DNA from 3 places in the Leucobacter sp. GX24907 genome. Region 2 is predicted to be linked to each of the others. Evidence: predicted binding sites of a transcription regulator. Region 2 holds the regulator's gene; each other region holds the start of a gene.

The links. Region 2 encodes HrcA, which represses chaperone genes, less so after heat shock. Its sites were predicted from a motif close to TTNGCACTCGNNNNNNNCGAGTGCNAA; they were not measured.
Region 1: the regulator HrcA is predicted to act here: its motif matches at 802-828, upstream of groL (chaperonin GroEL).
Region 3: the regulator HrcA is predicted to act here: its motif matches at 1,208-1,234, upstream of groES (co-chaperone GroES).

Annotation. Positions count from the first base shown of each region.
Region 1 covers NZ_JBSGPD010000001.1:611,148-613,346, forward strand. Annotated here, with positions in the region: gene ACUYV6_RS02795 (LytR C-terminal domain-containing protein) at 1-627, shown strand, start outside; gene groL (chaperonin GroEL) at 908-2,199, shown strand, end outside.
Region 2 covers NZ_JBSGPD010000002.1:359,706-361,904, reverse strand. Annotated here, with positions in the region: gene hemW (radical SAM family heme chaperone HemW) at 1-206, shown strand, start outside; gene hrcA (heat-inducible transcriptional repressor HrcA) at 305-1,375, shown strand; gene dnaJ (molecular chaperone DnaJ) at 1,457-2,199, shown strand, end outside.
Region 3 covers NZ_JBSGPD010000003.1:262,607-264,805, reverse strand. Annotated here, with positions in the region: gene rarD (EamA family transporter RarD) at 1-735, opposite strand, end outside; gene groES (co-chaperone GroES) at 827-1,123, opposite strand; gene ACUYV6_RS06375 (DUF4190 domain-containing protein) at 1,331-1,771, shown strand; gene ACUYV6_RS06370 (THUMP-like domain-containing protein) at 1,895-2,199, shown strand, end outside.

The DNA.
Region 1 (2,199 bases), on a different contig from region 2:
CAAGCGCCCGGAGGTCTTCCCGCCGACCGGTACGACGAGATCAAGCGAACTGGTCGGATCGGCGCTCACCGAGTACAGGCCCGCCCGCGCTACTTCTGGCAGTTCCTCATCGCGGGCATTGCTGCATTTGTCGTGTTGACGGCCGCCGGCATTTTCTGGGTGCAGGGGCTCGACGGCAGCAACCCGTTCAGCGACCGGCTCGGCACCGAGGAGACCGCTGAACCCACGCAGGCTCCTGAGCCCGAGATCGACCCGGAGGCTGAGGTCGCGGTGCTCAACGGCACTGAGACGCTGAACTTGGCCTCGGCAGTCGACAGCATCATCACCGAGGAGCAGTGGGGCACCATCATCTTCTCGGGTGACGCCGCCTCGCACGACGTCACGACCTCCGCGGTGTTCTACCGCGAAGAAGACGATCTCGCCGCCGCCCAGGGGCTCGCCGCGAAGCTCGGCGGCATGACTCCGTACAAGACCGACGACTATGCGGACTACGGGGCTCGACTGATCGTGCTGCTCGGTGACGACTACCAGGGCCCTGGCTTGGATGAGGCCGCGGAACTGACGGCTCAGACCGAAACGCCCAACGCCGACGGAGGTTCGGGTACTGACGGAGACTCTGCGGAGTAGAGCCCGGGCTGCCGTCGTGCTCGGCGATCCTCACCCGATATCGATGCCGCGTGCCTGTGCACTTGCGCGGTGCTCTGCCCGCTGCGCTACCTGCTGTCTGAAGCCGCATCCTTTGCGTTCGCTCAGCGCGTGCAGGCTCGCTTGCACTCACAGGAACAGAGTGCCAAAATTGGCTTAGCACTCCGAATGAGCGAGTGCTAAGAATGCTTCGGCTCATGCGCCGCGATTTCGGGTGCGAGAGCCGTGAACACCACCACGAGCGTCCGGGAGGGACGAGTACATGGCAAAGATGATTGCGTTTGACGAAGAGGCACGTCGCGGTCTCGAGCGGGGTCTGAACATCCTCGCCGACGCCGTGAAGGTGACGCTCGGCCCGCGCGGCCGCAACGTCGTCCTCGAGAAGAAGTGGGGCGCTCCCACGATCACCAACGATGGTGTGTCCATCGCCAAGGAGATCGAGCTCGACGACCCCTACGAGAAGATCGGCGCCGAGCTGGTCAAGGAGGTCGCGAAGAAGACCGACGATGTCGCAGGTGACGGCACCACCACCGCGACCGTGCTCGCGCAGGCGCTCGTGAGCGAGGGTCTGCGCAACGTCGCAGCCGGCTCCGACCCCATCGCGATCCGCAAGGGCATCGAGAAGGCGGTCGAGGCCGTCTCGGCTCAGCTGCTCGACAATGCCAACGAGATCGAGACCACTGACCAGATCGCTGCAACCGCTTCGATCTCGGCCGCCGACGAGCAGATCGGCAAGCTCATCGCCGAGGCGATCGACAAGGTCGGCAAGGAAGGCGTCGTCACCGTCGAGGAGTCGAACACCTTCGGCACCGAGCTCGAGCTCACCGAGGGCATGCGCTTCGACAAGGGCTACCTCTCGGCATACTTCGTGACCGACGCAGACCGCCAGGAAGTCGTGTTCGAGGATCCCTACATCCTCGTCGTCAACAGCAAGATCTCGAACGTCAAGGATCTCGTGACGGTCGTCGATCCCGTGATCCAGTCGGGCAAGCAGCTGCTCATCATCGCCGAGGACGTCGAGGGCGAGGCGCTCGCTACCCTCGTGCTCAACAAGATCCGCGGCATCTTCAAGTCGGCCGCCGTCAAGGCTCCCGGCTTCGGCGATCGCCGCAAGGCAATGCTGCAGGACATCGCGATCCTCACCGGCGCCCAGGTCATTTCCGAAGAGGTTGGCCTCAAGCTCGAGAACGCCACCATCGACATGCTCGGCACCGCGCGCAAGGTCATCATCACCAAGGATGAGACCACCATCGTGCAGGGCGGCGGCGAGAGCGACGCGATCGACGGTCGTGTGACCCAGATCCGTCGCGAGCTCGAGACCACCGACAGCGACTACGACCGTGAGAAGCTGCAGGAGCGCCTCGCGAAGCTCGCCGGCGGCGTGGCGGTCATCAAGGCCGGCGCGGCGACCGAGGTCGAGCTCAAGGAGCGCAAGCACCGCATCGAAGACGCCGTTCGCAACGCGAAGGCTGCTGTCGAGGAGGGCGTGCTGCCCGGTGGTGGTGTCGCGCTGATCCAGGCCGGCAACGCCGTCTTCGAGAAGCTCGACCTGGC
Region 2 (2,199 bases):
TGCTGCTCGAGACGAGGATCACCGACGGCTTGCCCATCAGCGTATTGACGGCTGACGAGCGGCGTGCGGTACCGGGGCTCATCGCGGATGCGCTCATCGATGGTCGAGCGGCAATCGGTGCCGGAGGCAGCGAGGCGCGCGTTGTTCCGACGTTGCGGGGGCGCCTGCTCGCCGACACGGTCGTTCATCGCCTGCTCGGGTCTTGAGCACTGCTGTTTTCTGAATCCCGCCAGGAGAGTACCTGCGGTAGACTGGCACTCGCGTGGCCCGAGTGCCAGAATGATTGATTCGCGGAGCGATCCTGATGAGTACGGGAGGTGTCATGGTCGTCGATCATGGAGTCTCCGAGCGGAGTCTCGCCGTTCTCCACGCGATCGTGGGCGATTACGTCGCTTCGAACGAGCCGGTCGGATCGAAGGCGATCGTCGAGCGACACAGCTTCGGCGTGTCGGCCGCGACGATTCGCAATGACATGGCGTTGCTCGAAGAAGACGAACTCATCACGCAGACGCACACCTCGTCTGGGCGTGTGCCGACAGACAAGGGCTACCGGCTCTACGTCGATACGCTCGCCAGCATCCGGCCGCTGAGTTCCGCCCAGCGCAGTGCAATCGAACGCTTCCTCGGCGAATCCCACGATCTTGAGGACACGCTCAGCAGAACCGTCCGCCTGCTCTCGAAGCTCACCAATCAGGTCGCCGTGGTGCAGTACCCGTCGCTGCGGCGAACCGTCGTGCGACATATCGACCTGGTATCGATCGGTGAGGATCGGGTGCTGTGCGTGCTGATCCTGGGCAGCGGAGTCGTCGAGCAGCAGCTCGCCTGGCTGCCGGCGAACGAAGTGGCCGAGGCATGGATGCACGGGCTTCGCGATCGGATCGCAGGCGCACTGGTCGGAGCTGACGTCGAAGCCGGCATCGACGCGATCAGCACGCTTGAAGAGAGTCTCGGCCAGTGGGCCGGCCCTCAGGAGGTCGAGGTGGTCGAGCGCGTGCTCGACGTCGTCGGCTCGCAGCTCCGTGCGAATCGGAGCGAGCGCATCACGATCGCGGGAGCAGCACGGCTCTCGCAGTCCGACGGGTTCGAGGGCACTCTCCCCGCGGTGCTTGAGGCAATCGAAGAGCAGGTCACGCTGTTGCGCCTCTTCGACGAGCTGGCTCACGACAGCCGCGGGGTCGCCGCCTCGATCGGTCGGGAGAATCAAGCGTACGGGCTGCAGACCACCTCCGTCATCGTGTCGAACTACGAAGCGGCGGGTGATCCGCCCGCGCGCATCGGAGTGCTCGGCCCCATGCGCATGGACTACGCGGGAAACATCGCGACGGTGCGCGCTGTGGCCCGATACCTGAATCGCCTGATCGGCGAGGAACGCTGACCGCGAGCCTGTTACGCCCGGACCCACCGCACCTGTTCACATCACCGAACCTGTACACACCACCACGAGGAGAACCACGTTTTGGCCGATCACTACGAGACGCTCGGGGTTGCGCGCGACGCGTCGCCGGAGGACATCAAGAAGGCCTACCGGAGGCTCGCGCGCAAGCTGCACCCGGATGTGAACCCGGGGGAAGAGGCTGCCGAGGAGTTCAAGAACGTGACGCACGCCTACGATGTGCTGAGCGACCCTGAGCAGCGGCAGCGCTATGACCTCGGCGGCTCCGAGGGCTTCGGCGGTGGCGGCGGCTTCGGCGACATCTTCGAGACCTTCTTCGGCGGTGGCGGCTTCGGCGGTGGCCAGCGCGGCCCTCGTTCGCGTTCCGAGCGCGGAGAAGACGCGATGATCCGCGTCGACGTCTCGCTCGACGAGGTGGTCTTCGGCGTGCACCGCGATATCTCCATCAACACAGCGGTGCTGTGCGGCACCTGCGAGGGAAGTTGCTGTCAGCCGGGAACCTCGCCGGTCACCTGCGACGTCTGCCACGGGCAGGGCCAGGTTCAGCGTCAGGTGCGCTCGCTCTTCGGCAACGTGGTGACCATGCATCCCTGCGGCAGCTGCCAGGGGTACGGCACGGTCATCGAGCACCCGTGCCTCGAATGCGGGGGCAAGGGGCGCATTCGGGAGCGTCGTACGTTGCCGGTCGACATTCCCTCGGGAATCGATACGGGCACACGTATGCAGATGCGCGGCGGGGGAGAGGTCGGGCCAGGCGGAGGGCCCAACGGCGATCTCTTCATCGAGTTCCGGGTCACGCACCATGA
Region 3 (2,199 bases), on a different contig from region 2:
CGTGAGTGGCAGTCTCCGGTTCGCCGCTCCGAAGAAGATGAGCGGAATCGCGGTGAAGATGCCGCTCAGAAGGAGCAGGATCGAGATACGCGGGCCGTGGGCGACGAACTCCGAGCCGATGTAGCCAACTCCTCCGGCCAGCAGCCAGACGACCACGAGCTGCACCACGAGCACCGGAGTGGTCACCAGCGTCTCGACCGTCAGGGCGGTGATCGCATCCACATTCTCATTCGCGATCTTGCGCACAGCGCTGTACAGGCCGAAGGTGAATGCAAGACCGACGGAGATCCACGGGAAGACGCCGTAGGCGATCGAACTGATGACGACGCCGACCGCAGCGATCCCGACGGCGGCCCATTGGGCAGGACGCAACCGCTCGCGTCTCACGAACACGCCGATGAGGATCGTGAAGAGCGGGTTGATGAAATAGCCGAGCGCGGTCTCGATGATGTGCCCCGTCACGATGCCGAGCACGAAGAGCTGCCAGTTGATGTACAGCAGCAGACCCGACACGGTGAACCAGAACAGGCTGCGGCGCGAGCGCAGAATTCCTGCGACCGGCCGCCAAGCGCGGAGCGCCGTGACGAGCACGACACAGAAGAGCATGGCACTCGCCACTCTGAACGGGATGATCTGGAATGGATCCACATCGGTCAGCAGGCTGAAGAAGAGCGGGAACGCACCCCAGCAGAGGTAGGCGGCCAGACCGAAGAGGAACCCCGAACGCGCAGTCACCACGCCATCCTATGCCCGAGTACGACGAAGGGCCGGCGCTTTCGCACCGGCCCTTCGCTCCCACCGCCCGAGCGGAGGAGATTCTGACGAATTAGCGCTCGACGATTGCGAGCACGTCGCGTGCCGACAGCACGAGGTAGTCCTCGCCGCCGGCCTTCACCTCGGTGCCGCCGTACTTCGAGTAGATCACGATGTCGCCAACGCTCACGTCGACGGGCACGCGGTTTCCGTTATCGTCGAAACGACCGGGACCAACTGCCACAACCTCGCCCTCCTGGGGCTTTTCCTTAGCGCTGTCGGGGATGATCAGACCTGAAGCGGTGGTCTGTTCAGCCTCGACCTGCTTGATGATGATGCGATCTTCGAGCGGCTTGATGGAGACCGACACGTTTGACCTCTTTCTCGGTGTGGAAGAAGAACTAATGGACGCACTCGCGGATGAGTGCGCTCGTTAAGAATTGTATGGCGCACTTTGGCACTCTCGCAAGGCGAGTGCCAATTCTTCCCGGATCCTTCGCGCACGGCGAACGAGGCCTCCTAGACTTGAAGCACCAACGGCCTCCCGCGCCGACCCGCCGACCAGGAGCGACCCACCATGTCGAATACGACGCCTCAGCCGAATTTCCCCTCCCCTACTCAGAACGCTCCCCAGTATCCGGGAGCTCCCGGCCAGCAGCCGCAGGCCCCCCAGCAGACCGTTCCCGCGCCCCCATATGCGCGTGCGGCAGCGCCGCAGAACCCGTCGACCCGCATGGGCGACACCAATACGTTCGCAGTGCTCGCGATCATCTTCGCCTTTGTCGCTCCGATTGCCGGCATCATTTTCGGCCACCTCGCTCTGAGCCAGATCAAGCGGAATGGCGACGCAGGGCGCGGCATCGGACTCACCGGCCTCATCATCAGTTACTCGTACTTCGTGCTGCTGGCGATCTTCATCGTCGCGTACATCGGTCTTCTCATCATGATGTTCGGCGCCATGGGAGCAGCGTTCTCCGAAATCGGATCAGTCAGCTCCTACGACTCCTACGACTACTGATCACGATCGATCACCCGTCGAGCGTGACCACTGGTCCCGCTCGATTCCTGTCCACGATCGACTCCTCATCGCGTCCGCTCACCCGCACCCGACGGCGCAGCGTCGCGGGGAGAAGAGGATGCCATGACCAGCGCTTCCGCACAGCTCAGCAGCGATGCGGCACCCCCGCCGGGCTGGCAGTTCCTCCTCACCCCCGAAGGCGCCGCGACGTTGGATCGCGCGGAGCAACTCCTCGCCGACGGTACGGGCAACGAAGAAGCACGCAGTTTTGCGGCGAACTCCGCGCTGCGCCGTGACGGCCTCGACCCTGCGCACGTCGCGGCCGCCCTGGCGCAGGCCCTGCTGCGACGAAAGGCCGTGTCGAAGTTCGGCGAACAGGCTCGGCATCTGCTGTTCACTCCGGCCGGCCTCGAACAGGCCACGCGTCT